DNA from 2 places in the Streptomyces sp. NPDC020958 genome. Region 1 is predicted to be linked to the other one. Evidence: predicted binding sites of a transcription regulator. Region 1 holds the regulator's gene; the other holds the start of a gene.
The links. The regulator HrcA, encoded in region 1, represses chaperone genes, less so after heat shock. The targets are predictions, from matches to a motif close to TTNGCACTCNGNNNNNCNGAGTGCNAA.
Positions count from the first base shown of each region.

Region 1 (14,651 bases):
GACGACGGGGACGGGCTCGCCCGGGCGCTGGCCGGCTGCGCGGGGCTGAGCGCCGAGCTGATCGCCGAGCGGATCAGGCGGCTCGTCCACGAGTTCGGTGGCGGCCAGCCCGAGGACGACCTGGCGCTGCTGGTGCTCCAGGCGGAGTGACGGCGCGGTGACCGGCACCGTACGGGGACGCGTGCGTGCGCGGGCATCCGTACGCGGCGAGTGCGGGACAGCGCGCGTGCGCGGGCATCCGCACGCGGTGAGTACGGGACAATGGGGGACATGCCTTCCGTACTTCCCGACGGCGAGCCGGTCCCGGACGACGGCGCGCTCCCGGCGGCCGCGCTGGCCGGCGCCGCCGCCCGCCCCCTCGGGTTCTACCTGCACGTCCCCTACTGCGCGACCCGCTGCGGCTACTGCGACTTCAACACCTACACGGCGACCGAGCTGCGCGGCACCGGTGGGGTGCTCGCCTCCCGCGACAACTACGCGGACACGGTGGCCGACGAGGTCAGGCTGGCCAGGAAGGTCCTGGGGGACGACCCGCGGGAGGTGCGGACCGTGTTCGTCGGGGGCGGTACGCCGACGTTGCTGGCCGCCGGTGATCTGGTGCGGATGCTGGACGCGATCCGGGACGAGTTCGGGCTCGCTGCGGACGCGGAGGTCACCACGGAGGCGAACCCGGAGTCCGTCGACCCGGCGTATCTGGCGGCCCTGCGGGAGGGCGGCTTCAACCGGATCTCCTTCGGCATGCAGAGCGCGCGGCAGCACGTCCTGCGGGTGCTGGACCGTACGCACACGCCCGGCCGCCCCGAGGCGTGCGTGGCCGAGGCCCGGGCGGCCGGGTTCGAGCACGTCAACCTGGATCTGATCTACGGCACGCCCGGTGAGTCCGACGACGACTGGCGGGCCTCCCTGGACGCGGCGATCGGGGCCGGCCCGGACCATGTGTCGGCGTACGCGCTGATCGTCGAGGAGGGCACGCAGCTGGCGCGGCGGATCCGCCGGGGCGAGGTGCCGATGACCGACGACGACGTGCACGCCGATCGGTACCTGATCGCCGAGTCGGTGCTGTCCGGGGCGGGTTTCGACTGGTACGAGGTGTCCAACTGGGCGACCTCGGAGGCGGGCCGCTGCCTGCACAACGAGCTGTACTGGCGGGGCGCCGACTGGTGGGGTGCCGGGCCGGGCGCGCACTCGCACGTGGGCGGGGTGCGCTGGTGGAACGTCAAGCACCCGGGGGCGTACGCGGCGGCGCTGGCGTCGGGTCGGTCGCCGGGCGCCGGACGCGAGGTCCTGTCGGACGAGGACCGGCGGGTGGAGCGGATCCTGCTGGAGCTGCGGCTGCGGGAAGGGGTGCCGCTGGGGCTGCTCAAGGAGGAGGGGCTGAAGGCCGCGCGGCGGGCGCTGGGGGAGGGCTTGCTGGCGGACGGCCCCTTCGAGGAGGGGCGGGCCGTGCTGACGTTGCGGGGGCGGCTGCTGGCGGATGCGGTGGTGCGGGACCTGGTGGACTGAGGGGTCACCCCCGCGACAGCGGGGAGCACGACCTGCTCGGCCGTGCGGACGAACTGATCGGCGGACCACCTCCGCGTGGGCGGAGAGCCGTCCACCGGTTCCGGTGGATCAACGGCTCGGCGGACGTCAGGGCACGGTCACGTGGTCGATGAGACGCTCGACACATCCCAGCAGTTCCGGCTCCAGGTCCTTGTAGGAGTTCACGCGCGCGAGGATCGCCTGCCACACCGCGCCCGTGTTGTCCGAGGGCCAGCCCAGCGCCCGGCACACGCCTGTCTTCCAGTCCTGGCCGTGCGGGACGCGGGGCCAGGCGTCGATCCCCAGGGACGCCGGTTTCACCGCCTCCCAGATGTCGATGTAGGGGTGGCCGACCACCAGGGCGTGGTCCCCGGTCACCGACTGGGCGATGTGCCACTCCTTCGTGCCCGGCACCAGGTGGTCCACGAGCACGCCCAGCCGGGCGTCCGGGCCCGGTGCGAACTCGGCCACGATCGACGGCAGGTCGTCGACGCCTCCCAGGTACTCCACGACCACGCCCTCGATGCGCAGGTCGTCGCCCCACACCTTCTCGACGAGTTCCGCGTCGTGGCGGCCTTCCACGTAGATGCGGCCCGCGCGGGCGACACGCGCGCGTGCGCCGGGGACCGCGACCGAGCCGGAGGCGGTACGGGTGGGGCGGGCCGGACCCGCGGAGGCGGGCCGTACGAGGGTGACCACCCGGCCCTCCAGGAGGAAGCCGCGCGGCTCCAGCGGGAAGACGCGGTGCTTGCCGAAGCGGTCCTCCAGGGTGACCGTGCCCGCCTCGCAGCGGATCACCGCGCCGCAGAAGCCCGTGCCGGGTTCCTCCACCACCAGGCCGGGTTCGGCGGCCACCTCGGGCACCGGCTTCGGCTTCTTCCACGGCGGGGTCAGGTCGGCGGAGTACTGGCGCATTCGGATGACGATAGGAGAAGCGGGTGGGGTGTGCCTACGACACGCCGAAACGCGCCGCCAGGGCGTCGCGCTGGGCCCGTACGAACGCCGCGTCGACCACCGCTCCGTGACCGGGGACGTACCGGGCGCGGTCACCGCCGAGGGCCAGCAGCCGGTCCAGGGCGGCGGGCCACCGCGACGGTACGGCGTCGGGGCCGGCCTGCGGGTCGCCGGACTCCTCCACCAGGTCGCCGCAGAACACCACCTCGGGGTCGCCGGGGACGAGGACCACGAGGTCGTGGGCGGTGTGGCCGGGACCCACGTTGGCGAGCAGGACCTGGCGGCCGCCGCCGAGGTCGAGGGTCCACTCGCCGGAGACCAGGTGGCGGGGGACGGGGAGGGCGTCCGCCGCCTCCTCGGCCTCCGGGGCCGGCAGGCCGTTGCCTACCGCGTCCAGGCGCAGCCCGTCACGGTCGTGGGCGAGGACGGTCTGCGCGCCCACCGCCGCGTACAGGTCCGTGCCCGCGAACGCCGCCGCCCCGAGGACGTGATCGAAGTGGGCGTGGGTGAGCGCGAGATGGGTCACACGGTGGTCGGCGAGCGCCTGCGCCTGGGTGCGCAACCGGGCGCCCTCCGCGAGGCTCGACCCGGCGTCCACCATGAGGGCCGTGCCCGCCCCGAGGACCAGCCCCGCCGTGCAGTCCCAGCCGGGCAGCCGGCACCGGCCGACCCCGTCGGCCAGGCGCTCCCAGCCCAGCTCTTCCCAAGTCACCGTCATACCGCGACGCTAGCCGCAGAACGCGGCGGGTCCGTACCGTCCCCGTACCGACCTTGCCCAGTCGGTACCCGACGGCCGTACACTGGGCCGGGGACGCTGGCACTCGGGCTCGCAGAGTGCCAGACGAAAGACCCGAAAGGCCGCGGGGACGACTTTCTGGAGGTGTGGCGCGAAGATGCTGAGTGAACGCAGGCTCCAGGTGTTGCGCGCCATCGTCCAGGACTACGTCGGCACCGAGGAGCCGGTGGGTTCGAAGGCGCTGACCGAACGGCACAACCTCGGTGTCTCGCCGGCGACCGTCCGCAACGACATGGCCGCCCTGGAGGACGAGGGGTACATCGCCCAGCCGCACACCAGCGCGGGGCGGATCCCCACCGACAAGGGCTACCGGCTGTTCGTCGACAAGCTGGCCGGTGTCAAGCCGATGACCGCGCCCGAGCGGCGGGCCATCCAGAGCTTCCTCGACGGCGCCGTCGACCTCGACGACGTCGTGGCCCGCACGGTCCGGCTGCTGGCCCAGCTGACGCGGCAGGTGGCCGTGGTGCAGTACCCCTCGCTGACGCGGTCGACGGTGCGGCACGTGGAACTGCTCGCGCTCGCCCCCGCGCGGCTGATGCTGGTGCTGATCACCGACACCGGGCGGGTCGAGCAGCGGTTGGTCGACTGTCCGGCGCCGTTCGGGGAGGCGTCCCTGGCGGATCTGCGGGCGCGGCTGAACAGCCGGGTCGCGGGCCGCCGGTTCTCGGACGTGCCCCGGCTGGTGGAGGACCTGCCGGACGCCTTCGAGGCCGAGGACCGCGGTACGGTCTCGGCGGTGCTCTCCACCCTGCTGGAGACGCTCGTCGAGGAGAACGAGGAGCGGCTGGTGATCGGCGGTACCGCCAATCTCACCCGCTTCGGGCATGACTTTCCCCTCATGATCCGGCCCGTCCTGGAGGCTCTGGAGGAGCATGTCGTGCTCCTCAAACTCATGGGCGAGGCGGGGGATTCGGGCATGACCGTGCGCATCGGTCACGAGAACGCCCACGAGGGACTCAACTCCACGTCCGTGGTGTCGGTCGGTTACGGTTCGGGCGGCGAGGCACTCGCCAAGCTCGGCGTGGTCGGACCGACCCGCATGGATTACCCGGGAACGATGGGAGCGGTACGAGCGGTGGCACGGTACGTCGGACAGATCCTGGCGGAGTCGTAAGTGGCCACGGACTACTACGCCGTTCTCGGCGTGCGCCGCGACGCGTCGCAGGAAGAGATCAAGAAGGCCTTCCGTCGGCTCGCGCGCGAGCTGCACCCGGACGTCAACCCGGATCCGAAGACCCAGGAGCGGTTCAAGGAGATCAACGCCGCCTACGAGGTGCTCTCCGACCCGCAGAAGAAGCAGGTCTACGACCTCGGCGGGGACCCGCTGTCGCAGAGCGGCGGCGGGGGCGCGGGCGGCTTCGGCGCCGGCGGGTTCGGGAACTTCTCGGACATCATGGACGCCTTCTTCGGTACGGCGTCGCAGCGGGGGCCGAGGTCGCGGACGCGGCGCGGCCAGGACGCGATGATCCGGATCGAGGTCGAGCTCGACGAGGCGGCCTTCGGCACGACCAAGGACATCCAGGTCGACACGGCGGTCGTCTGCAACACCTGCAACGGTGAGGGCGCGGCGCCGGGCACCACCGCCCAGACGTGTGACATGTGCCGGGGCCGCGGTGAGGTCTCGCAGGTGACGCGGTCGTTCCTGGGTCAGGTCATGACCTCGCGGCCGTGTCCGCAGTGCCAGGGCTTCGGGACGGTCGTGCCGACGCCGTGCCCCGAGTGCGCCGGTGACGGACGGGTGCGGTCGCGGCGGACGCTGACCGTGAAGATCCCGGCGGGTGTCGACAACGGCACGCGGATCCAGCTCGCCGGTGAGGGCGAGGTCGGCCCCGGCGGCGGTCCCGCCGGTGACCTGTACGTCGAGATCCACGAGCTGCCGCACTCCACGTTCCAGCGGCGCGGCGACGACCTGCACTGCACGGTGACCATCCCGATGACGGCGGCTTCCCTCGGTACGAAGGTGCCGCTGGAGACGCTGGACGGGATGGAGGAGGTCGACATCCGGCCGGGCACCCAGTCGGGGCAGTCGATCCCGCTGCACGGGCGCGGGGTCACGCACCTGCGGGGCGGCGGCCGGGGCGACCTGATCGTCCACGTGGAGGTGACGACTCCCACCAAGCTCGACCCGGAGCAGGAGAGGCTGCTGCGGGAGCTGGCGAAGCTGCGCGGGGAGGAACGGCCGACGGGGCAGTTCCAGCCCGGGCAGCAGGGACTGTTCAGCCGGCTGAAGGACGCGTTCAACGGGCGCTGACGGGCCGCGGCATTCCCCTGGCATGTGCCAGGGTGGCGGCACATTCCTGGCATGTGCCAAAGCGGCGGCCGATTCGGTCTTGTCCGGAGGACGTGACAACATGCCGTCATGTCCTCCGCGCTGACCGATCTCTGCCGCTTTCCGATCGTGCAGGCCCCCATGGCGGGCGGGGCCTCGGGTCCGCAGCTCGCCGCCGCCGTGTCCGAGGCGGGCGGACTGGGGTTCCTGGCCGCCGGGTACAAGACCGCCGACGGGATGTACCAGGAGATCAAGCAACTGCGGGGACTGACCGGCCGCCCCTTCGGCGTGAACCTCTTCGTGCCGCAGCCGGAGTACGCGGAGTCCGGGGCCGTGGACCTCTACGCGCACCAGCTGGCCGGTGAGGCCGCCTGGTACCGGACCGAGCTCGGTGACCCGGACAGCGGCCGGGACGACGGGTACGACGCGAAACTCGCCGTCCTCCTCGACAACCCGGTGGCCGTGGCCTCCTTCCACTTCGGCGTGCCGAGCCGGGAGGCCCTGGACTCACTGCGCCGGGCCGGCACCTTCACCCTGGTCACCGCGACCACGGCCGAGGAGGCCCTCGCCGTCGAGCGGGCCGGCGCGGACGCGGTGATCGCGCAGGGTGTCGAGGCCGGTGGTCACCAGGGCACCCACCGGGACGTCCCCGAGAACGACGGCTCCGGGATCGGGCTGCTCGCGCTGGTCGCCCAGATCCGGGACACCGTGAGCCTGCCCGTGGTCGCCGCGGGCGGGATCATGCGCGGCAGCCAGATCGCGGCCGTGCTCGCGGCGGGCGCGAGCGCCGCCCAGCTGGGCACGGCCTTCCTGGCCACCCCCGAGTCCGGCGCCCCCGACGTGCACAAGCGGGCGCTGACCGACCCGCTGTTCACGCGCACCGAGCTGACCCGGGCGTTCTCCGGGCGGCCCGCCCGCGGCCTGGTCAACCGTTTCCTGCGTGAGCACGGCCCGTACGCGCCCGCCGCCTACCCGGAGGTCCACCACCTCACCGCCCCGCTGCGCAAGGCCGCCGCCCGGGCCGGGGACGCGCAGGGCATGGCGCTGTGGGCGGGGCAGGGCCACCGGCTGGCCCGGGAGCTGCCGGCCGGTCGGCTCGTGGAGACCCTCGCCGAGGAACTCGCGGCCGCGTCGACAGCGTTGTCGACCAAGGAGGAGGGGCGATGACAGCGCCCGTGTTCGTCGTCGAGCGGTTCCCCGCGGACTCCGCGGAGGGCGGCGGCCAGTACGTCCTGGACGGCCCCGAGGGGCGGCACGCGGTCTCCGTGAAGCGGCTGGAGGCCGGCGAGGAGGTCGTGCTCACCGACGGCGCCGGACGCCACGCCGTCTGCGAGGTGGTCGCCGCCGAGGGCAAGGACCGGCTCGTGGTGCGCCTGGGCGCGGTGACCGAGGAACCCGCGCCCGCGCCCCGGATCACCGTGGTGCAGGCGCTGCCCAAGGGCGACCGCGGGGAGGTCGCCGTGGAGACCATGACCGAGGTCGGCGTGGACGCGATCGTGCCCTGGCAGGCCGCCCGGTGCATCACCCAGTGGAAGGGCGACCGGGGGCTCAGGTCGCTCGCCAAGTGGCGGGCGACCGCCCGCGAAGCCGGCAAGCAGTCCCGCCGGGTGCGCTTCCCCGAGGTCGCGGACACGGCGACCACCAAGCAGGTCGCGGCGCTGCTCGCGGGCGCCGCCCTCGCCGCCGTGCTCCACTCCGACTTCGAGCACGACAGTGCGCCGCTCGCCACCGCCGAACTGCCCGCCGTGGGCGAGATCGTGCTGGTCGTCGGGCCTGAAGGGGGCGTGGCCCGGGACGAGTTGGCGCTGTTCGAGGAGGCGGGTGCGCGGGCGTACACCCTGGGGCCTACGGTGATGCGTACGTCGACCGCCGGCACCGCGGCCGCGGCCCTGTTGCTGGGCCGCACCGGCCGGTGGTCCTGACCCGTACGACAGCCGCACCGCACCCGCACCACCTCCTGGGGGAACGCGCCGTGGAACTCGCCCAAGTCCGGCTCCTGGTCACCGACTTCGCCGCCTGCTACCGCTTCTACTCCGACGTGCTCGGGCTGAAGCCGCAGTCGGGGGCGAGCGAGGGGCCGTACGAGAAGTTCAGTCCGCACGCCGGGTCCGCGGGGATCGCCCTGCAGGACCGGGCGATGATGGCCGAGACACTGGGCGAACTGGGGGACGCGGCGACCGGGCACCGTTCGCTGGTGGTGCTGCGCGTCGACGACCTCGACGCCTACTGCGAGCAGATCACCTCACGCGGTGCGGTCCTGGTGCACGGGCCGGCGCCGATGACGCAGCGGATGCGGGTCGCCCACCTGAAGGACCCGGAGGGGAACCTGGTGGAGCTCCAGGAGTGGCTGCTGCTGCGCACCTGAAGGGTGACGGTCCCGAACAGGTGAGTGGCCGTAAGCCCCCTACCGCCAGGGCCGGGACGGTGGCAGGCTGCCCTCCATGGGGGCATTGAGGCGGATTTGGCGCCGGCCGCGCGGCAGCAGGGCGGCGGCCGTGGCGGGGCTCGCGGTGGTCGCCGCCGGCGTCCTGGCGGGCTGCCGGCCGAGCGACCTGAACACCGCGACCGTCGCGTACACCACCGACCAGACGGCCACCGCCGAGCTGAAACGGCAGCACGTCGACGTCAGTTGGCTCACCTGCACCGGCAGCTACGGCACGGCGGGCACGTCCGGCGCCTCCGGCTCGTCGGCGAGGACGCCCTCGGCGACCGAGGCCACCGTGGTCTCCGTCGACTGCAAGGGCAGGACCAAGGACGGGCGGGCGATCACCGTCACCGGCCGGGTCACCAAGGCGGTCAGCGGTGCCTGTGTGCGCGGCGACCTCGTCGCGAAGGTCGGCGGCAAGGAGTGGTTCCGGGTGAACGGCCTCGGAAACTGCGACGCCACCCCCGGCCCCGCGTACAGCACGTACCGGCCCCCCACCTACGGGCAGCGGCCCGGCCCCACCGTGACCGTGACGAGGACGATCTGGTGCCAGGGCGACCCCACGTGCTGGCCCGTGCAGGGCAAGTGATCGAAATCGGCCCCGGCGGGCGGGCCCGGGTGCATAGGCTGAGCGGGTGACTCAGGGTGCAGCGACGGGACCGCGGTCCTACCTCCGATTTCCCCACGTCCACGGCGAACTGGTCGCCTTCACCGCCGAGGACGACGTGTGGCTCGCGCCCCTCGACGGCGGCCGGGCCTGGCGGGTCAGCGCCGACAACATGCCGGTGGCCCTGCCGCGCATCTCGCCCGACGGCACCACGGTCGCCTGGACGTCCACCCGCGACGGTGCCCCCGAGATCCACGTCGCTCCGGTCGACGGCGGCCCCTCGACCCGCCTGACGCACTGGGGGAGTTCCCGTACCCAGGTGCGCGGCTGGACCGGCGACGGACGGGTCCTCGCGATCACCACCTACGGTCAGTCCAGCCTCCGGCGCAGCTGGGCCCACGCGGTCCCGCTCGACGGCGGACCGTCCACCGTCCTTCCGTACGGCCCGGTCGGGCACGTGGCCCACGGGCCCGCCACCGTGCTGCTGTCCGCGCCGATGGGCCGCGAGGCGGCCTGGTGGAAGCGGTACCGGGGCGGTACGGCCGGGAAGCTGTGGATCGACCGGGAGGGCGACGGCGAGTTCGTCCGGCTGCACGCCGAACTCGACGGGAACCTGGAGTGCCCCGAATGGGTCGGCGACCGGATCGCGTTCCTCTCCGACCACGAGGGCACCGGGGCGCTGTACTCCTCCCTGGCCGACGGCTCCGACCTGCGCCGGCACACTTTCCTCGACGGCTTCTACGCCCGGCACGCGGCGAGCGACGGCACCCGGGTCGTCTACGCCTCGGCCGGTGAACTCTGGCTCCTGGACGACCTGGAGGGCGCCGAGCCGCGCCCGCTGGACGTCCGGCTCGGCGGGCAGCGGGTGGACCGGCAGCCGTACCCGCTCGACGCGGCCCGCTGGTTCGGTTCCGCCTCGCCCGACCACACCGGGCGCGGCAGCGCCGTCCTGGTGCGCGGCGGCGTGCACTGGGTGACCCACCGGTCCGGTCCGGCGCGCGCCCTCGCCGCCCGGCCCGGGGTGCGGGCCCGGCTGCCCGTCACCTTCCGCGTGGACGCGGAGGAATGGGTGGTGTGGGTGACGGACGCCGAGGGCGAGGACGCCCTGGAGTTCGCGCCCGCCACCGGTCCGGCCCCCGGCTCCACCCCGCGCCGGCTCGCCGTCGGACAGCTCGGCCGGGTCCTGGACCTGGCCGTCGCCCCCGACGGCGGCCGGGTCGCGGTCGCCGCGCACGACGGGCGGCTGCTCCTCGTCGAACGCGAGACGGGCGAGGTCCGCGAGGTCGACCGCAGCGAGGACGGCGACGTGTCCGGGCTGGCGTTCTCCCCCGACTCCGGCTGGCTCGCCTGGTCCCACCCCGGCGCGGGCGGGCTCTGCCAGCTCCGCATCGCCCACACCACCGACCTCACCGTCACCGAGGCCACCCCGCTGCGGTTCCGGGACTACGACCCCGTCTTCACCCGCGACGGCAAACACCTCGCCTTCCTCTCCACCCGCTCCTTCGACCCGGTCTACGACGAGCACGTCTTCGACCTGGCCTTCGTGGTCGGCGACCGCCCGCACCTGATCACCCTCGCGGCCACCACCCCCTCGCCGTTCGGCCCGCAGCGCCACGGCCGCCCCTTCGAGACCCCCGACAAGGACGAGACCCCGGACGCCGAGGGCACCCCCGCCACCCGGATCGATCTGGAGGGCCTCGCCGACCGGATCGTGCCGTTCCCGGTGGAGGCCGGCCGCTACTCCGGGCTGCGCGCCGCCAAGGACGGTGTCCTGTGGCTGCGCCACCCGGTGCGCGGTGTCCTCGGCGCCTCCCGCGCCCACCCCGAGGACCCGGCGCCCAGGACCGAGCTGGAGCGCTACGACCTCGCCCAGCAGCGCATCGAGTACCTCGCCTCCGACGCCGACCGCTTCGAGGTCAGCGGCGACGGCAAACGCGTCCTGCTCCGGGCCGACGGCAAGCTCAAGGTCGTACCCAGCGACCGCCGCGCCTCGGGCGACGACGACAGCGACACCAACGTCACCGTCGACCTGACGCGGATCCGGGCGAGCGTCGACCCGGCCGCCGAGTGGCGGCAGATGTTCGACGAGACCGGCCGCATCATGCGCGACCAGTTCTGGCGGCCCGACCTCGGCGGCGTCGACTGGACCGGCGTCCTCGACCGCTACCGTCCGCTCGTCGACCGGTGCGCCACCCACGACGACCTGGTGGACCTGCTCTGGGAGGTGCAGGGCGAACTCGGCACCTCGCACGCCTACGTCACCCCGCGCGGCGGCTACGGCGGCGGCGCCCGCCAGGGCCTGCTCGGCGCCGACATCTCCCGGCACGAGGACGGCACCTGGCGCATCGACCGGATCCTGCCCACCGAGACCTCCGACCCCGGCGCCCGTTCCCCGCTGGCGGCACCCGGCGCCGCGGTGCGCCCCGGCGACGCGATCGTGGCCGTCGCCGGCCGCCCCGTCGACCCGGTGACCGGCCCCGGTCCGCTCCTCGTCGGCACCGCGGGCAAGGCGATCGAACTGACCGTGTCCCCGGCCGGCGGCGGCGACCTGCGTCACCCCGTGGTCGTACCCGTCTCCGACGAGGAGCCGCTGCGCTACCACGCCTGGGTCGCCGACCGCCGCGCCCACGTCCACGCCTCGTCCGGTGGCCGCCTCGGCTACCTCCACGTCCCCGACATGCAGGCGCCCGGCTGGGCCCAGATCCACCGCGACCTGAGCGTGGAGATGGCCCGCGAGGGCATCGTCGTGGACGTCCGCGAGAACCGCGGCGGGCACACCTCCCAGCTCGTGGTGGAGAAACTGGCCCGCCGCATCGTCGGCTGGGACCTGCCGCGCGGCATGCGCCCGCAGAGCTACCCGCGGGACGCGCCGCGCGGCCCGGTCGTGGTCGTCGCCAACGAGTTCTCCGGCTCGGACGGCGACATCGTCAACGCGGCGATCAAGGCCCTGGGGATCGGCCCGGTGGTCGGCACCCGCACCTGGGGCGGCGTCATCGGCATCGACAGCCGCTACCGCCTGGTCGACGGCACCCTGGTCACCCAGCCGAAGTACGCGTTCTGGCTGGAGGGTTACGGCTGGGGAGTGGAGAACCACGGCGTCGACCCGGACGTGGAGGTCGTCCAGACCCCCCAGGACTGGGCCGCGGGCCGGGACCCCCAACTGGACGAGGCCGTCCGCCTCGCACTGGAAGCATTGGAGAACAGCCCCGCGAAAGCACCGCCGGTGCTGCCGGCGTAAAGGGGGGCGCTGGGGGTACCCCCGGCCGAAGGCTGGGGGAGGAACTGCGCGACAAGCCCCCACCGGACCCGCGCCCTGACGACGATACGATGCCCCGGAAACCCGAAACCGATCACCGGGCGAGGAGAAAACATGCCAGGGGAACCCCAGGACGACTGCCTCTTCTGCAAGATCGTCGCGGGCCACGTCCCCGCGACGATCGTCCGGGAGACGGACACCACCGTCGCCTTCCGGGACATCAACCCCCAGGCTCCCACCCACGTCCTGGTGATCCCCAAGGTCCACTACAAGAACGCGGCCGAACTCGCCGAAGGCGAACCCACGATCGCCGCCGACATACTGCGCGAGGCCCAGGCCGTCGCCGACGACGAGAAGCTGGACAGCTACCGCGTCGTCTTCAACACCGGCAGCGGCGCCGGCCAGACCGTCTGGCACACCCACGCCCACGTCCTCGGCGGCCGCGGCCTGCAGTGGCCGCCCGGATAGGTCACCGTGTCCGTACGTGAACTGGTGGTCCTCGGAACGGCCAGTCAGGTGCCCACCCGGCACCGCAACCACAACGGCTACCTGCTGCGCTGGGACGGCGAGGGCATCCTCTTCGACCCCGGCGAGGGCACCCAGCGGCAGATGCTGCGCGCCGGGGTCGCCGCCCACGACCTGAACCGGATCTGCGTCACCCACTTCCACGGCGACCACTGCCTCGGCCTCGCCGGGGTCGTCCAGCGCATCAACCTCGACCGGGTCCCACACCCGGTCACCGCCCACTACCCGCGCTCCGGGCAGCGTTTCTTCGACCGCCTCCGCTACGCCACCGCCTACCGGGAGACCGTCGGTGTCACCGAGGTCCCGGTCGACGCGGACGGCGACCTCGCGGTCACCCGGTCGTACCGGCTCGAGGCCCGCCGGCTCTCCCACCCCGTCGAGTCCTACGGCTACCGGCTGACCGAGCCCGACGGCCTGCGGATGCTGCCCGAACGGCTCGCCGCGCACGGCGTCACCGGCCCCGACGTGGGCCGGCTCCAGCGCGAGGGCGTCCTCGGGGACGTCACGATCGACCAGGTCAGCGAGGTGCGGCGGGGCCAGCGGTTCGCGTTCGTCATGGACACCCGGCTCTGCGAGGGCGTGCACGCCCTCGCCGAGGGCTGCGACCTGCTCGTCATCGAGTCGACCTTCCTCGACGGGGACGCCGAACTCGCCGCGGAACACGGCCACCTGACGGCCGGACAGGCGGCGGCCGTCGCCCGCGACGCGGGCGTACGTCACCTGGTCCTGACCCACTTCAGTCAGCGCTACGCCGACCCCGAGGAGTTCGGACGGCAGGCACGGGCCGCCGGCTACGACGGCGAGCTGACCGTCGCCCACGACCTGCTCCGAGTGCCGGTCCCGAAGCGCAGGTGAAACCGCCGTACGATGCTTTGATGCCCCTCCCGAAAGCAGAACTGCACCTCCACATCGAAGGCACCCTGGAGCCCGAGCTGGCGTTCATGCTGGCCGCGCGCAACGGCGTCGAGCTGCCGTACCCGGACACCGAAGCGCTGCGCAAGGCGTACCAGTTCGAGGACCTGCAGTCCTTCCTGAACCTGTACTACGAGCTGATGGCCGTCCTGCGTACCGAGCAGGACTTCGACGACCTCGCCGACGCGTACCTCTCGCGGGCCGCCGCGCAGGGCGTGCGGCACGCGGAGATCTTCTTCGATCCGCAGGCGCACCTCGCGCGCGGGGTGTCCATGAACACGGTCGTGGAGGGCCTGTGGCGGGCGCTCGGCCGGAGCGTCCACAGCCACGGCATCTCCACCCGCCTCATCATGTGCTTCCTGCGCGACGACACCGCAGAGTCGGCGATGGCGACGCTGGAGGCCGCGAAGCCGTACCTGGACCGGATCACCGGGGTCGGGCTGGACTCCGCCGAGGTCGGGCACCCGCCGGTCAAGTTCCGCGAGGTGTACGAGGCGGCCGCCGAACTCGGGCTGCGGCGGGTGGCCCACGCCGGTGAGGAGGGACCGCCCGAGTACATCACCCAGGCGCTGGACCTGCTCGGCGTGGAGCGCGTCGACCACGGGCTGCGCTGCATGGAGGACCCTCGGCTGGTGGAGCGGCTGGTGCGGGAGCGGATCCCGCTGACGCTGTGCCCGCTGTCGAACGTCCGGCTGCGCGCGGTCGACCAGCTCGCCGACCATCCGCTTCCGGCCATGATCGAGTCCGGGCTGCTGTGCACGGTCAACTCCGACGACCCGGCGTACTTCGGCGGGTACGTCGCCGACAACTACCACGCCGTGCGCGACACCCTGGGCCTGTCCCGGGAGCAGATGCGGGAACTGGCCCGCAACTCCTTCCTCGCGTCCTTCCTGGACGACGACGAGGAACTGCGGGCCCGCTACCTCGCCGAGGTGGAGGCCTACGAGTTCGGTGCCGGTCCGGCCTAGGCCGCCACGTCCAGCCGTACCGTCGTCTCGTCGACGTCGGTGAGCGCCGGGCCGGTCGCGACGGTGGTGGTCCGGCGGCGCAGCGCCACCGTCGTCAGCGGTACCGCGACCGCGAGCAGGCCGACCGCCAGGACCGTCCCCATCGCCGGGAAACCCGCCCGGGCCGCCAGCAGGCTGCCGGTCATCGGGCCGACGGCCGTGCCCAGCGACGACGCCGACCCGACCAGCACCGCCCAGCGGCCCCGCGGGTCCAGGGCGGCGGCCAGGCCGATGACGTACGACAGGACGACCGGGTAGAGCAGGTTCCAGGCGATCTCGCCGGACGCGAACGTCGTCAGGTCGGTGGCGGACGCGCTGAGCGCGATACAGCCCGCGATCAGCACCGTGCCGAGCCCGATCGGCAGGGCCTGGCCGAGCC
Region 1 covers NZ_JBVHFU010000009.1:160,752-175,402, forward strand. The annotation lists gene ACZ3KP_RS25295 (SpoIIE family protein phosphatase) at 1-150, shown strand, start outside; gene hemW (radical SAM family heme chaperone HemW) at 271-1,503, shown strand; gene ACZ3KP_RS25305 (DUF3097 domain-containing protein) at 1,630-2,436, opposite strand; gene ACZ3KP_RS25310 (MBL fold metallo-hydrolase) at 2,471-3,193, opposite strand; gene hrcA (heat-inducible transcriptional repressor HrcA) at 3,369-4,385, shown strand; gene dnaJ (molecular chaperone DnaJ) at 4,386-5,522, shown strand; gene ACZ3KP_RS25325 (nitronate monooxygenase) at 5,631-6,707, shown strand; gene ACZ3KP_RS25330 (16S rRNA (uracil(1498)-N(3))-methyltransferase) at 6,704-7,462, shown strand; gene ACZ3KP_RS25335 (VOC family protein) at 7,513-7,905, shown strand; gene ACZ3KP_RS25340 (hypothetical protein) at 7,982-8,554, shown strand; gene ACZ3KP_RS25345 (S41 family peptidase) at 8,601-11,810, shown strand; gene ACZ3KP_RS25350 (histidine triad nucleotide-binding protein) at 11,943-12,296, shown strand; gene ACZ3KP_RS25355 (ribonuclease Z) at 12,303-13,208, shown strand; gene ACZ3KP_RS25360 (adenosine deaminase) at 13,229-14,233, shown strand; gene ACZ3KP_RS25365 (MFS transporter) at 14,230-14,651, opposite strand, start outside.

Region 2 (14,651 bases), on a different contig from region 1:
CCTGCGCGCTCCGGGGGTCACGCCCGCGCCGAACCACAGCACGGCCTCCTTGACGTCGCCCCCGTCGGAGACCCACTCGGCCTCCGCGTCCGCGGGGATCGCCTCGTGCGGAATGCCGGGTGCGATCTTCAGCGCGGCTCGCGGTGCCCCGCGGGCCGCCTCGACCGCCCAGGACAGCGGCGGTGAGTAGGCCTCCGGGTCGAAGACGCGGCCGCGGCCGCCGCGGCGGCCCGGGTCGACGAAGACGGCGTCGTGGCCGGCCGTGTCCACCTCCGTGACGTCGGCCTCCCGCACCTCGATCAGGTCCGCGAGCCCGAGCGCCTCGGCGTTGGCGCGGGCGGTGGCCGCCGTCACCGGGTCCCGGTCCACGGCGAGCACCCGGATCCCGGCGCGCGCCAGGGCGATCGCGTCGCCCCCGATCCCGCAGCACAGGTCGGCGACGGAACGGATGCCCGAGGCGCGGAAACACTCCGCCCGGTACGACGCGACACTCGCCCGCGTCGACTGCTCGACCCCGTTCGGGGTGAAGAACATGCGCTCCGCGTCCGCCTCCCCGAACTTGGCCGCCGCCCGCTGCCGCAGCCGGGCCTGCGCGAGCGCCGCCGACACCAGCTCGGCCGGGTGCCCGCGGCGCAACCGGGTGGCCACCGCGAGTTCGTCGGCGGGCGCGGTGCCGCGGACCTCGTCGAGGAGGGCGCGGCCCTCGGGGGTGAGGAGGGGGGAGAGGAGGTCGTTCACCGGGTCATTGTCGGCCAGTCGGTGGATGGTTCGCCTCCGACGGCGGTGTCTGCCCCGGTTCCGGGCGGGGGCCTGGAAGGATCCGACGCCATGCGAGCAGTCGTACAAAATGACAAAAATAGGTCGAAGAGGGGTGGGGGGCGGAGGAGCGCGGTGCTGCTCTCCGTACTCGCCCTCTGCGCCGGTGCCGTCGTGTGCGGCTGCGCCGGGACCGGGGAGAGCCCCGACGTCCGCCCCGCCGCCGGGCGGCAGGGCCACCGGGCGGCCCCCGCCCCCGCCCCCGACTCCCACGCAGCCCTGGTCGCCGCCGCCCGGCGCTGGGGCCTTGACGCGGTCCCGCTGCGGCCCCCGGCCCCGCCGACGCGCAAGCCGAGGATCACCGCTCGCGACGGATTCGAGGTGGACGGCCAGGTGGAGGACGACCTGCCGCCGGTCTTCACCACGATCCCGACCCGGCAGAAGGTCGTCTTCCTCACCATCGACGACGGCGCGAACAAGGACCCGGACTTCCTGCGGATGATGAGCGAGCTGAAGATCCCGTACTCGGCGTTCCTCAGCAACTACCTGGTCAAGGACGACTACGGGTTCTTCCGCACCATGCAGGCCGAGGGGCACACCCTCAACAACCACACCCTGACCCACCCCTACCTGCCCGGCCTGTCCTACGACGAGCAGAAGCACGAGATCTGCGGCATGCAGACGATCATGAAGAAGCAGTTCGGCAGGGCGCCGACGGTCTTCCGCCCGCCCTACGGCAACTACAACGGCGACACCCTGCGCGCCGCCAAGGCCTGCGGCATCAAGTACGCGCCGATCTGGGACGAGGAGGTGTTCGTCGACCACTGGGAGTACCGCGAGTGGGACCGCAGCCTGCACCCCGGCGACATCGTGCTGACCCACTTCCGGGGCCGGGACGACTGGGACGGCACGATGGTCGACGACATGCGCCGCTTTCTGAACAAGGTCACCCGTGACGGCTACGCGGTGGCGCGCCTGGAGGACTACCTGTGAGCCGACCGGGGGCGACGGCCGCGTTGCTGACCGCCGCCCTCCTCCTGGCGGCCTGTGCGCCGTCCGTCGACCCCATCGAACGGCTGGGCATGAAAGCGGCCGACCGGGTACGGCCGCACGGCCCGGCCGGCGCCCAGCCGTACCGCCGCTGGGGCCTGAGCGCACCGCTCTCCCCGGCCCCGCGCCCCCCGTCCCACCCGCTCTCCTTCCGGGCGGCCCTGCCCCCGGTCGTCGACCACGTCGCCACCGCCGACCGGGTCGTCTTCCTCACCTACGACGACGGCGCCGAGAAGGACCCCCGTTTCGTGGACATGGTCCGCGAACTGCGCCTCCCGGTCAGCCTGTTCCTCACGGACAGCGTGGTCGGCCCCGGCTACGGCCACTTCGCCCGCCTCCAGTCCGTCGGCGCCAGCGTCCAGAACCACACCCTCGACCACCCCGCCATGCCCGGCCTGCCCTACGCCGGCCAGCGCGCCGAGATCTGCGGCCAGCAGGAGAAGCTGAAGTCCCGCTTCGGCATCCGCCCCCGCCTCTTCCGCCCGCCCTACGGCACCTACGACCGCACCACCCTGCGCGCGGCGGCCGACTGCGGGGTGACGGCGGTGGTGCTGTGGCGGGCGGCGATGACCCCGGACGGCATCACCTACCGGAGCAAGGACAAGCAGCTGCGTCCCGGCGACATCGTCCTGGTGGGCCCGGACGAGGCCATGGGGCCGACCCTGAGGGAGCGCACGGCCCGGCTGCTGCGCCGGGTCCAGGCGAGCGGCCTGACCGTGGGGCGGCTGGAGGACTACCTCTGAAGGGTGCGAGACGTCGAATTTTCGACGCCGCGCCGGACGTAATTGGCACTCCGCTTGACCGAGTGCTAATCGCGGTCATAGTCTCGGCTCTGGCACTCGGCAGATGAGAGTGCCAACAACGCGACGGGCAGGTCCGGCACCCGCGACGACGGATCCACCTGGTCGCCACCTCAGACAGTTAACCCCGTGAGATCTCCGAAGGGGGAGGTCGGATCGTGACGACCGCCAGCTCCAAGGTTGCCATCAAGCCGCTTGAGGACCGCATCGTGGTCCAGCCGCTCGACGCCGAGCAGACCACGGCCTCCGGCCTGGTCATCCCGGACACCGCGAAGGAGAAGCCCCAGGAGGGCGCCGTCCTCGCCGTGGGCCCGGGCCGGTTCGAGAACGGCGAGCGCCTGCCGCTCGACGTCAAGGTCGGCGACGTCGTGCTCTACAGCAAGTACGGCGGCACCGAGGTGAAGTACAACGGCGACGAGTACCTCGTCCTCTCGGCTCGCGACGTGCTCGCGATCATCGAGAAGTAAGCCTGCGACTTACCACCTCAAGCACTCCGCTTGAATCCGTTTGAAGCTGCGCCCCTGGTTCCCGCGATCCTTTAAGAAGCCGGGCGCCCGGGGCGCAGTCTTGTTCACCCGAGAATTCCGAGAGGGCTCCCGCTGCCATGGCGAAGATCCTGAAGTTCGACGAGGACGCCCGTCGCGCCCTTGAGCGCGGCGTCAACAAGCTTGCCGACACGGTGAAGGTGACGATCGGCCCCAAGGGCCGCAACGTCGTCATCGACAAGAAGTTCGGCGCCCCCACCATCACCAACGACGGTGTCACGATCGCCCGCGAGGTCGAGATCGACGACCCGTACGAGAACCTCGGCGCGCAGCTGGTGAAGGAGGTGGCGACCAAGACCAACGACATCGCGGGTGACGGTACGACCACCGCCACCGTGCTGGCCCAGGCGCTGGTCCGCGAGGGCCTGAAGAACGTCGCCGCCGGTGCCTCCCCGGCCGCCCTGAAGAAGGGCATCGACGCCGCCGTCGCCGCCGTCTCCGAGGACCTGCTCGCGTCGGCCCGCCCGATCGACGAGAAGTCCGACATCGCCGCCGTCGCCGCGCTGTCCGCCCAGGACCAGCAGGTCGGCGAGCTCATCGCCGAGGCGATGGACAAGGTCGGCAAGGACGGTGTCATCACCGTCGAGGAGTCCAACACCTTCGGTCTGGAGCTGGACTTCACCGAGGGCATGGCCTTCGACAAGGGCTACCTGTCGCCGTACTTCGTGACGGACCAGGAGCGCATGGAGGCGGTCCTGGAGGACCCCTACATCCTCATCAACCAGGGCAAGATCTCCTCCATCGCGGACCTGCTGCCGCTGCTTGAGAAGGTCATCCAGGCCAACGCCTCGAAGCCGCTGCTGATCATCGCCGAGGACGTCGACGGCGAGGCCCTGTCCACCCTCGTGGTGAACAAGATCCGCGGCACCTTCAACGCGGTCGCGGTCAAGGCCCCCGGCTTCGGTGACCGCCGCAAGGCGATGCTGCAGGACCTGGCGATCCTCACCGGCGCCACGGTCATCTCCGAGGAGGTCGGCCTCAAGCTCGACCAGGTCGGCCTGGACGTGCTCGGCTCCGCCCGCCGCGTCACCGTCACCAAGGACGACACCACGGTCGTCGACGGCGCCGGCGACTCCGCCGCCGTCCAGGGCCGCGTGGCCCAGATCAAGGCCGAGATCGAGAACACCGACTCCGACTGGGACCGTGAGAAGCTCCAGGAGCGTCTCGCGAAGCTGGCCGGCGGCGTCTGCGTGATCAAGGTCGGCGCCGCCACCGAGGTGGAGCTGAAGGAGAAGAAGCACCGTCTGGAGGACGCCATCTCCGCGACCCGCGCCGCGGTCGAGGAGGGCATCGTCTCCGGTGGTGGCTCCGCGCTCGTCCACGCCGCGAAGGTGCTGGAGGACGGCCTCGGCAAGACGGGTGACGAGGCGACCGGTGTGGCCGTCGTCCGCCGCGCCGTTGTCGAGCCGCTGCGCTGGATCGCCGAGAACGCCGGCCTCGAGGGTTACGTCATCACCTCCAAGGTCGCCGAGCTCGAGAAGGGCCACGGCTTCAACGCCGCCACCGGCGAGTACGGCGACCTGGTCAAGGCCGGCGTCATCGACCCGGTCAAGGTCACCCGCTCCGCCCTGGAGAACGCCGCCTCTATCGCCTCCCTGCTCCTCACGACCGAGACCCTGGTCGTCGAGAAGAAGGAAGAGGAGGAGCCCGCGGCGGCCGGCCACTCCCACGGCCACGCCCACTGAGCACCGCCTCAGCGTCGCACGAAGCCCCCGTTCCCGGTCGTCCGCCGGGAGCGGGGGCTTCGCCCCTCGCGGGCTTTCACTGTGGGCTCAGTTCTCCAGCGCGTCCAGTGCTCCGAGCCGGCTCATCAGACCGAGCCGGTCGTACTGCCACCACCCCTCGGCGATCTTCCCGCCGGCGTCGAAGCGGTGGACCGTGGTGCCGGTCATGGCGATCCGCCGTCCGGTGTTCGGCAGTCCCAGGAACTCGCCCTTCTGCACCCCCGCCAGAATCCACCGGCTGCACACCCGGTCCCCCTGGGCGATCTGGTCCTCGATCAGGAATCTGAAGTCGAAGGCGTCCCGCCACACCCCGAGCTCGCGCCGCAGCGCGTCCATGCCGATGGTGTCCTGGTCGTCGGCCGGATCGTGACCGTGGTAGTTCTCCGCGACCAGGCCGTCCAGCGGAGCCAGCGGACCGGCCGCGGCGATCGTCTCGAAGAACCGCCGCGCGGTGTCGGCGTACATCCGCTCGTCACGCACCACGTCGAGATCGGTGAACCTCGGCATCTGGTCGCACAGCGCCAGCAGCTCGTGGAAGACCTTGTCGGTCTCCGGAAGCCGGGAGTTCCGCATCGCCTCCTCGTACGACGGGAACTCCACGATCTCGACGACGTGCGACGCGTCCGAGCGGTCCGTGCCGACCACCGCGTGCGTCGCCGTCCGCTTCCCTCTGGTCTGCTCGACCCATCGGTCCAACAGCCGGTCCAGCTCCTCGAACCGGCTGGTCCTGCACTCGATGACCTGCATGAACGTCATACCGCCGCCTCCGGCCCCCCTGGGTCCGGTACCGTCACGGCCATTTTCCCACCGCCCGGCCGTCCGCTCCTACTGCGGCCCGTACTTGCGACCCGTCTTCGAGCTGATGCCGCCCACCAGGCCGCGCGGGGCGATCTTCGCGAGGCCCGTCAGCACCTTGTAGCGGGGGTCCGGGATCGACAGCGTCCTGCCGCGGGCGAGGTCGGCGAGGGCCGCCGCGACCAGCTTGTCGGCGTCCAGCCACATCCAGCCGGGGATGTTGTCCGTGCCCATCCCGGCCCGCTCATGGAACTCCGTACGCACGAACCCGGGCGCCAGCGCCATCAGGCGCACCCCGGTCCCCGCCAGGTCGCGCGCCGCGCCCTGGGTGAACTGCACGACCCATGCCTTGGAGGCGCCGTACGTACCGCGCGGCACGAACGCGGCCACCGACGCCACGTTGACGACACCGCCGCGCCCGCGCTCGCGCATCGCCTCGGCCGCCGCCGACGTCAGCCGCAGCACCGCCTCGCAGTGCACCTTGAGCATGCGCAGTTCGTCGGCCATCGAGACGTCCAGGTACCGCCCCTTGTTGCCGAACCCGGCGTTGTTGACCAGCAGGTCGACCGGGTTCCTGCGGTCGCCGAGCCGGACGGCGACCGACTCGATGCCGGCGTCCTCGGCGAGGTCGGCGGTGAGCACCTCCGCCTCGATGCCGTGCCGGTCGTGCAGCTCGGTCGCCTGTTCGCGCAGTCGTTTGGTGTCCCGCGCCACCAGGACGAGGTTGTGCCCGTCCGCCGCCAGCCGCCGCGCGAACGCGGCACCGATCCCCGCGGTCGATCCCGTAATCAGAGCCGTTGTCATGGCCCAAGGGTAGTTACCCGGACCGCCGGGGTCCGCTGTGCGCACCAGCTCTCCCGAACGGTGAAGCGCCGGTGAACGCGCCGGGCGTGACGTCCTCTCAGCCGGCCTGCGCCGCGACGTACTTCCGGGCCCGTGCCAGCGCCTCCGGGTGCAGCGCCGCACCGGCCGCGAGCAGCCGCGGCAGCAGCTCCCGCTCGGTGGTGGTGGCCCGGAACTCCATCGCCGCCGTCACCCCGTGGTCCGGCAGATGCACGATCTCGATCGGGTCGCCGGCCCTGATCTCGCCCGGTTCGATCACCCGGAGGTAGGCACCGGTCGCACCCTTCCGCGTGAACCTCTTCACCCATCCCCGTTCGCCCAGGTGGCCCTGGAACGTGCGGCACGGGACGCGCCCGGAGGTGACCTCCAGGACGACCTCGGAGCCGATCCGCCAGCGTTCGCCGATCAGCGCGCCGGACACGTTCAGTCCGGCCGTCGTGAGGTTCTCACCGAAACAGCCGTTGCCCAGGGTGCGGCCGAGCTCCCGTGCCCAGTCGTCGAGGTCCTCGCGTGCGAACGCGTACACCGCCTGGTCGTCACCGCCGTGATGGCGCAGCTCGCACACCGCGTCCCCGGCCAGGCCGCTGCCCGCGACGCCCTTCGGTCCGGGCGCCGCCACCCGCACCGGCCCGTCCACGGGCCGCTTGTCGATGCCGGTCACGCCGTCCACCTGGTCCGTGTGCGGAGACGGCGTCGGACGGCCGAGGTTCACCGAGAGAAGCTGCATGCTCCGACGTTAAGGGACGCCCCTCAAAGTGTCGACGCGTTATCGGGGGCGATGCCCAAGACCGCCTTATGCTCGAAGGGTGATCGAAGCACGTCATCTCCGCGTCCTGCGCGCCGTCGCCACCACCGGTTCGTTCTCGGCGGCCGGCCGTGAGCTGGGCTGCACCCAGCCCGCCGTCAGCCAGCAGATGAAGGCCCTGGAGACCTCTGTCGGCACCCCGCTGCTGGTGCGCAACGGCCGCGAGATGCGCCTCACCCAGGCCGGCGAGGCCCTGGTGAGGCACGCCTCCGGGATCCTCGCCGGGCTCACCGCCGCCGAGGAGGAGGTCGCCGCGATCGCCGGTCTGCGGGCCGGCCGGGTGCGGCTGGTCTCCTTCCCGAGCGGCAGCTCCACCCTGGTCCCCACCGCCCTCGCCGCCCTGCGCGCCGCCCACCCCGGCACCCGGGTCTCGCTGGAGGAGGCCGAGCCCCCGAAGTCGGTGGACCTGCTGCGCGAGGGCGACTGCGACATCGCGCTGGCCTTCCGCTACGAGGGCGGGGCGGACGCGGGGGGTGCCGAGGAGTGGGCCGACCTGGTGGTGCGGCCGCTGCTCGTGGACCGTCTCGTCGGCCTGGTCCCCGAGGGGCACCGGCTCGCCCGCGCGGAGTCCGTCGCCCTCGGGGAGCTCGCCGACGAGTCATGGATCGCGGGCTGCCCGCGCTGCCGGGGTCAGCTCGTCCAGGCGTGCGAGAGCGCGGGCTTCACCCCGCGGATCGATTTCGCCACCGACGACTACCCGGCCGTGGTCGGCCTGGTGGGCGCGGGTCTCGGCGTGGCGGTGCTGCCCCGGCTGGCGATCGAGTCGGTACGGCCGAGGGGAGCGCGCACGGTGGCGCTGGAGCCGGCGGTGCGGCGGGAGATCGTCGCTCTCACCCTGCCCGACCTGGCACAGGTACCGGCGGTGGCGGCGACGCTGGAGCAACTGGGCCGGGCGGCCCGGCGGGCGTGAGGGTCTGCGCCGGGCGCGCGTCTGTGCCCGGTCCGGAGAAGATCGTCAAGCTGCGTCAGTACAACGGATCTCAAGCTGTTGAAGAAACGTTCTTTCAATGGTCCGAGGCGGGGTCGCCGCTGGTCGTCGAGGCCGACACCAGCCTGGTGCGCGCCCGCCCCATGAGCTCTTCGCGCTCGTCCTCGGTCAGGCCGCCCCACACGCCGTACGGTTCGCGGACCGCCAGTGCGTGCGCCGCGCACTCGGCGCGGACCGGGCACCTCATGCAGACCTCCTTGGCCGAGTTCTCACGGGCACTCCGAGCCGCCCCGCGCTCGCCCTCGGGATGGAAGAAGAGCGAGCTGTCGACCCCGCGGCAGGCGGCCAGGAGCTGCCAGTCCCACAGGTCCGCGTTCGGTCCGGGAAGGCGGGAGAAATCTGCCATTACGTGACCCCTTGTAGCCGTTCTGGGCGGATACGGTGCCAACCGACCGTACATCTCCGGTCTAGAGAGATGAAAATATGACTCATTGGCAATCTAGCTCCAGACACTGTGAAACAGGAAGAAAAAGGTCTAAATGGGGCATTAGTTGTGATGAAAAGTTGAGGGTCTGACGTCCATGTCTCCACCGTGTCCGCGCCCTCACGTAGAGTGCCGAAGACAGCACGCGGCCCCGTAACTCTTTCGAGTGACCGTCGTTGAGAGGGCGGTGGCGGTTGAAGCAACCAGTGCTCGGGCAGGCGTCCGAGACGTTCGACCGCACAGGTGACGATTCCGTACCAGCCTGGAGGCTCAAGGTGACGCGCATCAGCTGCGGAGGGCGGTCATGACATCCGTCCTCGTCTGCGACGACTCCCCGCTTGCCCGAGAGGCGCTGCGCCGCGCGGTCGCGACCGTGCCCGGCGTCGAGCGCGTGACGACGGCTGCCAACGGCGAGGAAGTCCTCCGCCGCTGGGGCGCCGACCGCTCCGACCTGATCCTGATGGACGTGCGCATGCCCGGACTGGGCGGCGTCGAGACCGTGCGCCGGCTGCTGTCCGCCGACCCCGGCGCCCGCATCATCATGCTCACGGTCGCCGAGGACCTGGACGGGGTGGCCCTGGCCGTCGCCGCCGGTGCCCGCGGCTACCTGCACAAGGACGCCTCGCGCGCGGAACTGCGCGCGACCGTCACGCAGGCGCTCGCCGACCCCACCTGGCGGCTGGCGCCCCGGCGCCTGCGCTCGGCCGAGATGGGCGCCGCGCCCACCCTCACCGCACGGGAGATCCAGGTCCTGGAGGGCATGAGCCACGGCCGCTCCAACGCCGAGATCGGCCGTGAGCTGTTCCTCTCCGAGGACACGGTCAAGACGCACGCCCGGCGCCTGTTCAAGAAGCTCGGCGCCTCCGACCGTGCCCACGCGGTGGCCCTCGGCTTCCGTTGGGGCCTGGTCCGTTGATACCGCGCTGAGCTGCGCCGCAGCGGGACCGCGCACCGACCGGACGCTCCCGCCTACCGCATGGTGGGCGGGGTCCGCAAGACGGATCGGCGCAGTGCCGCTGCTCGTTTCGGCGCGGATGCCGCATCCTTGAGGTGTGGAGTCTCTCGGGGACGAGTCGTTCGAGCGGAAGGGGAGGGCGCAGGAGATGAGTTCCGGCGCACCTGCTCATAACGCTTCGGTGCACAACGACGGACGCGGTGCCACCCAGCCGGAGGCAGCAGGGCACCATGGTCCGATGCGCGAGGACGAGGCAGTCACTGCCATGGGGACGATCGGTGCTCTCGTCCACCGCGCCGTAGACGGGGACGAGCAGGCCACGCACGACCTGCTCGCCCATGTCCACCCACTCGCGCTGCGCTACTGCCGCACCCGCCTGTCCCGCCTGCCCGGCGACGCCCGGCACTTCGTCGAGGACCTCGCGCAGGAAGTGTGCGTGGCGGTCCTCCTGGCCCTGCCCCGCTACCGCGACACCGGCCGCCCCTTCGAGGCCTTCGTCTTCGCCATCGCCTCCCACAAGGTCGCCGACCTGCAGCGGGCCGCTATGCGCCATCCGGGCTCCACCGCCGTCCCCTCCGACGAGATGCCCGAACGCCCCGACGACTCCCTCGGCCCCGAGGAGCGCGCGCTGCTCAGCAGCGACGCCGAATGGGCCAAGAAACTCCTGGCCAACCTCCCCGAGAACCAGCGCGAACTGTTGCTGCTGCGCATCGCGGTCGGCCTGACCGCGGAGGAGACGGGTCAGATGTTGGGAATGTCACCGGGCGCGGTCCGCGTCGCCCAGCACCGCGCGCTCAGCCGGCTGCGGGCACTGGCGGAGCAGTAGCCGAACGGGTTCAGCCACCCCCGATGAACAGGCGCACGCCCGTTTCCGTACGAACATACGAAGCCCTGGGCTGAGTCGTACCGTGGAATTTGGGGCCCCCGCTTCCCGTTAGCATGGGCATCCGCACCGTTCAAGGCCATTTGGGGAAGGTGTCATGACTGCAAACGTCGACGGAGTGCCCGGAAAATTCGCGACACTCGGGCTGACCTACGACGACGTGCTGCTGCTGCCGGGCGCATCAGAGGTGCTCCCCAACGCGGTCGACACCTCGTCCCGCATCTCACGCAACGTCCGGGTCAACATCCCGCTGCTGTCGGCGGCCATGGACAAGGTGACCGAGTCCCGCATGGCGATCGCCATGGCCCGGCTCGGCGGCGTGGGCGTGCTGCACCGCAACCTCTCCGTCGAGGACCAGGTCAACCAGGTCGACCTGGTCAAGCGGTCCGAGTCCGGGATGGTCACCGACCCCATCACGGTGCGTCCGGAGGCCACCCTCGCCGAGGCCGACGCCCTGTGCGCCAAGTTCCGCATCAGCGGTGTGCCGGTCACCGACCCGGCGGGCAAGCTGCTCGGCATCGTCACCAACCGCGACATGGCCTTCGAGTCCGACCGCAGCCGTCAGGTGCACGAGGTCATGACCCCCATGCCGCTGGTCACCGGCAAGGTCGGCATCTCCGGCACCGAGGCCATGCAGCTGCTGCGCAAGCACAAGATCGAGAAGCTGCCGCTGGTCGACGACTCCGGTGTCCTCAAGGGCCTGATCACGGTCAAGGACTTCGTCAAGGCCGAGAAGTACCCGAACGCCGCCAAGGACGCCGAGGGCCGCCTCCTCGTCGGCGCCGCCGTCGGCGCCAGCCCCGAGGCCCTGGAGCGGGCCCAGGCGCTCGCCGAGGCCGGCGTGGACTTCCTGGTCGTCGACACCTCGCACGGCCACAACAGCAACGCCCTCAGCTGGATGGCGAAGATCAAGTCGAGCGTGGGCGTCGACGTGATCGGCGGCAACGTCGCCACCCGCGACGGCGCGCAGGCGCTGATCGACGCCGGTGTCGACGGCATCAAGGTCGGCGTGGGCCCCGGCTCGATCTGCACCACCCGCGTGGTCGCCGGCATCGGCGTCCCGCAGGTCACCGCCATCTACGAGGCCTCGCTCGCCGCCCGCCCGGCCGGCATCCCGCTCATCGGTGACGGCGGCCTGCAGTACTCGGGCGACATCGGCAAGGCCCTCGCGGCCGGCGCCGACACCGTGATGCTCGGCAGCCTGCTCGCCGGCTGCGAGGAGTCGCCCGGCGAGCTGCTCTTCATCAACGGCAAGCAGTTCAAGTCGTACCGCGGCATGGGCTCGCTGGGCGCCATGCAGTCGCGCGGCCAGGGCCGGTCGTACTCGAAGGACCGCTACTTCCAGGCCGAGGTCTCCTCCGACGACAAGCTCGTCCCCGAGGGCGTCGAGGGCCAGGTGCCCTACCGCGGCCCGCTGGCCAACGTGCTGCACCAGCTCGTCGGCGGTCTGCGCCAGACCATGGGCTACGTGGGCGCGGCCACCGTCGACGAGATGGAGTCCAAGGGCCGCTTCGTCCGCATCACCTCCGCGGGCCTCAAGGAGAGCCACCCGCACGACATCCAGATGACGGTCGAGGCGCCGAACTACAGCAGCAAGTAGACGTCAGGCGTACCAGGGGCGGTCCCGGAGGCATCCGGGGCCGCCCTCGCCGTGCCCGTCGGCGATACTGGAAGACGCTGAAACGCAGAGGGAAAGGCCACAGACGTGACTGAGATCGAGATCGGGCGCGGCAAGCGCGGCCGCCGGGCGTACGCCTTCGACGACATCGCCGTCGTCCCCAGCCGCCGTACGCGGGACCCGAAGGAGGTCTCGATCGCCTGGCAGATCGACGCCTACCGCTTCGAGCTGCCGTTCCTGGCCGCCCCCATGGACTCGGTCGTCTCCCCGGCCACCGCGATCCGCATCGGTGAGCTCGGCGGACTGGGCGTCCTCAACCTCGAAGGCCTGTGGACCCGGCACGAGGACCCGCAGCCGCTGCTCGACGAGATCATCGGGCTGGACGCCGACACCGCCACCCGCCGTCTCCAGGAGATCTACTCCGCCCCCATCAAGGAGGAGCTGATCGGCGCGCGCATCAAGGAGGTGCGCGACTCCGGTGTGGTCACGGCGGCCGCGCTCTCCCCGCAGCGCACCGCGCAGTTCTCCAAGGCGGTCGTGGACGCGGGCGTGGACATCTTCGTCATCCGCGGTACGACGGTCTCCGCGGAGCACGTCTCGTCCTCGCACGAGCCGCTGAACCTGAAGCAGTTCATCTACGAGCTCGACGTCCCGGTGATCGTCGGCGGCTGCGCCACGTACACGGCGGCCCTGCACCTGATGCGCACGGGCGCGGCCGGTGTCCTGGTCGGCTTCGGCGGCGGCGCGGCCCACACCACCCGCAACGTGCTCGGCATCCAGGTCCCCATGGCCACCGCGGTCGCCGACGTGGCCGCGGCCCGCCGCGACTACATGGACGAGTCCGGCGGCCGCTACGTCCACGTCATCGCCGACGGCGGGGTCGGCTGGTCCGGCGACCTCCCCAAGGCGATCGCCTGCGGCGCCGACTCGGTCATGATGGGCTCCCCGCTGGCCCGCGCGACCGACGGCCCCGGCAAGGGGCACCACTGGGGCATGGAGGCCGTGAACGAGGAGCTGCCGCGCGGCAAGAAGGTCGACCTCGGCACGGTCGGCACCCTCGAGGAGATCCTCACCGGCCCGTCCCACACCCCCGACGGCTCGATGAACCTCTTCGGCGCCCTGCGCCGCGCGATGGCCACCACCGGCTACAGCGAGCTGAAGGAGTTCCAGCGCGTCGAGGTGACGGTGGCGGACTCCCAGCACAAGCGGTAGCCCCCCGACAAGCAAAGGCCGGTCCCCCCAAACGGGCGGCCGGCCTTTCGCATACCCGGGCGAGCTGGTGGGGGCGCGTTCGGCGGGGGAGGGGCGTGCGGTTGCGTTCGGGGCGAATGTGCGCTGAACGGGCTTTGCAGGGCGGTTATGTCCGTGATCGGCGACCCGTTCTCTGGGGCGCCCCCTTCCAAGGAAATGGTTCCGGACCCCGGCCCTCGGGGCCCGGCCCGAGTTCCAGGCGGACCGCCGACCGGGTCTATGGGCGGCATCGTGGAAGGGGGCGCGCCCATGGGCCGTCACCGCAAGTCCACCCGCTGGGATCGACTCCGGCTTCGGCTGGTCACGTTCCGGAGGAGGTGTGTCTTGTGGTGCTTCGGGAAGTGAGCGGCCCGCCCCCAAGAGGACCAGGGGCGGACACCCGCTTACTTTCCAGGAGCCCGTCGCAGTACCCGCTGCGGTGGGCTCCACCTCTTTTGTACGGTACCGGATCTGACGTTCAGAGGCCCAGCACCTGTGAGCGGTCGCCGGGCCGCAGCCATCCGTGCGCCCCCCTTCGCACCTCGCGCGCCGGTCAGAGGCGGTGGGCTGCGCCTGTCGGGGTGGCGCCTCGGGTGTCCAGGAGCAGCTGGGCCTTCACGGACAGGCCCTGGAGGTCGTAGGTGCGGTGCTGCTGCACCAGGATGGTCAGGTCGGCGTCGGCGGCGGCCTCGTAGAGGGAGTCCGCGCGGGGGACCGGGCGGTTCAGGACGTTCCAGGACGCGATGTGCGGGTCGTGGTAGCTGACGGACGCGCCGAGTTCCATGAGGCGGATCGCGATCTCCTGGGCGGGGGTGTCCTGCTGGTCGGCGAGGTCCGCCTTGTAGGTGACGCCGAGCAGCAGCACGCGCGCGCCGCGGGCCGACTTGCCGTGCTCGTTGAGGAGGGCGGCGGCCCGCTGGACGACGTAACCGGGCATCCGGTTGTTGACCTGCTGGGCCAGCTCCACCATGCGCAGGCCGCGGCTCGCGAGGCCGGACATGTCCAGCGCGACGCCGTGGCCGCCGACGCCGGGGCCGGGGCGGAAGGCCTGGAAGCCGAACGGCTTGGTCTCCGCGCAGCGGATGACGTCCCACAGGTCGACGCCCAGGTCGTGGCAGAGGACCGCCATCTCGTTGACGAGGGCGATGTTGACGTGCCGGAAGTTGGTCTCCAGGAGGTGCACGGTCTCTGCCTCGCGCGGGCCGCGCGCGCGTACCACCTTGTCGGTGAGCCGC
Region 2 covers NZ_JBVHFU010000008.1:219,749-234,399, forward strand. The annotation lists gene ACZ3KP_RS24135 (THUMP-like domain-containing protein) at 1-738, opposite strand, end outside; gene ACZ3KP_RS24140 (polysaccharide deacetylase family protein) at 829-1,749, shown strand; gene ACZ3KP_RS24145 (polysaccharide deacetylase family protein) at 1,746-2,549, shown strand; gene groES (co-chaperone GroES) at 2,765-3,073, shown strand; gene groL (chaperonin GroEL) at 3,211-4,836, shown strand; gene ACZ3KP_RS24160 (ester cyclase) at 4,924-5,631, opposite strand; gene ACZ3KP_RS24165 (SDR family NAD(P)-dependent oxidoreductase) at 5,701-6,474, opposite strand; gene ACZ3KP_RS24170 (MOSC domain-containing protein) at 6,572-7,240, opposite strand; gene ACZ3KP_RS24175 (LysR family transcriptional regulator) at 7,320-8,228, shown strand; gene ACZ3KP_RS24180 (WhiB family transcriptional regulator) at 8,323-8,652, opposite strand; gene ACZ3KP_RS24185 (response regulator transcription factor) at 9,035-9,646, shown strand; gene ACZ3KP_RS24190 (sigma-70 family RNA polymerase sigma factor) at 9,924-10,511, shown strand; gene guaB (IMP dehydrogenase) at 10,666-12,168, shown strand; gene ACZ3KP_RS24200 (GuaB3 family IMP dehydrogenase-related protein) at 12,274-13,398, shown strand; gene ACZ3KP_RS24205 (nucleotide sugar dehydrogenase) at 13,970-14,651, opposite strand, start outside.
Region 2: groES (co-chaperone GroES) is a predicted target of HrcA. The motif match lies at 2,592-2,618, and genes of this name have one in related genera.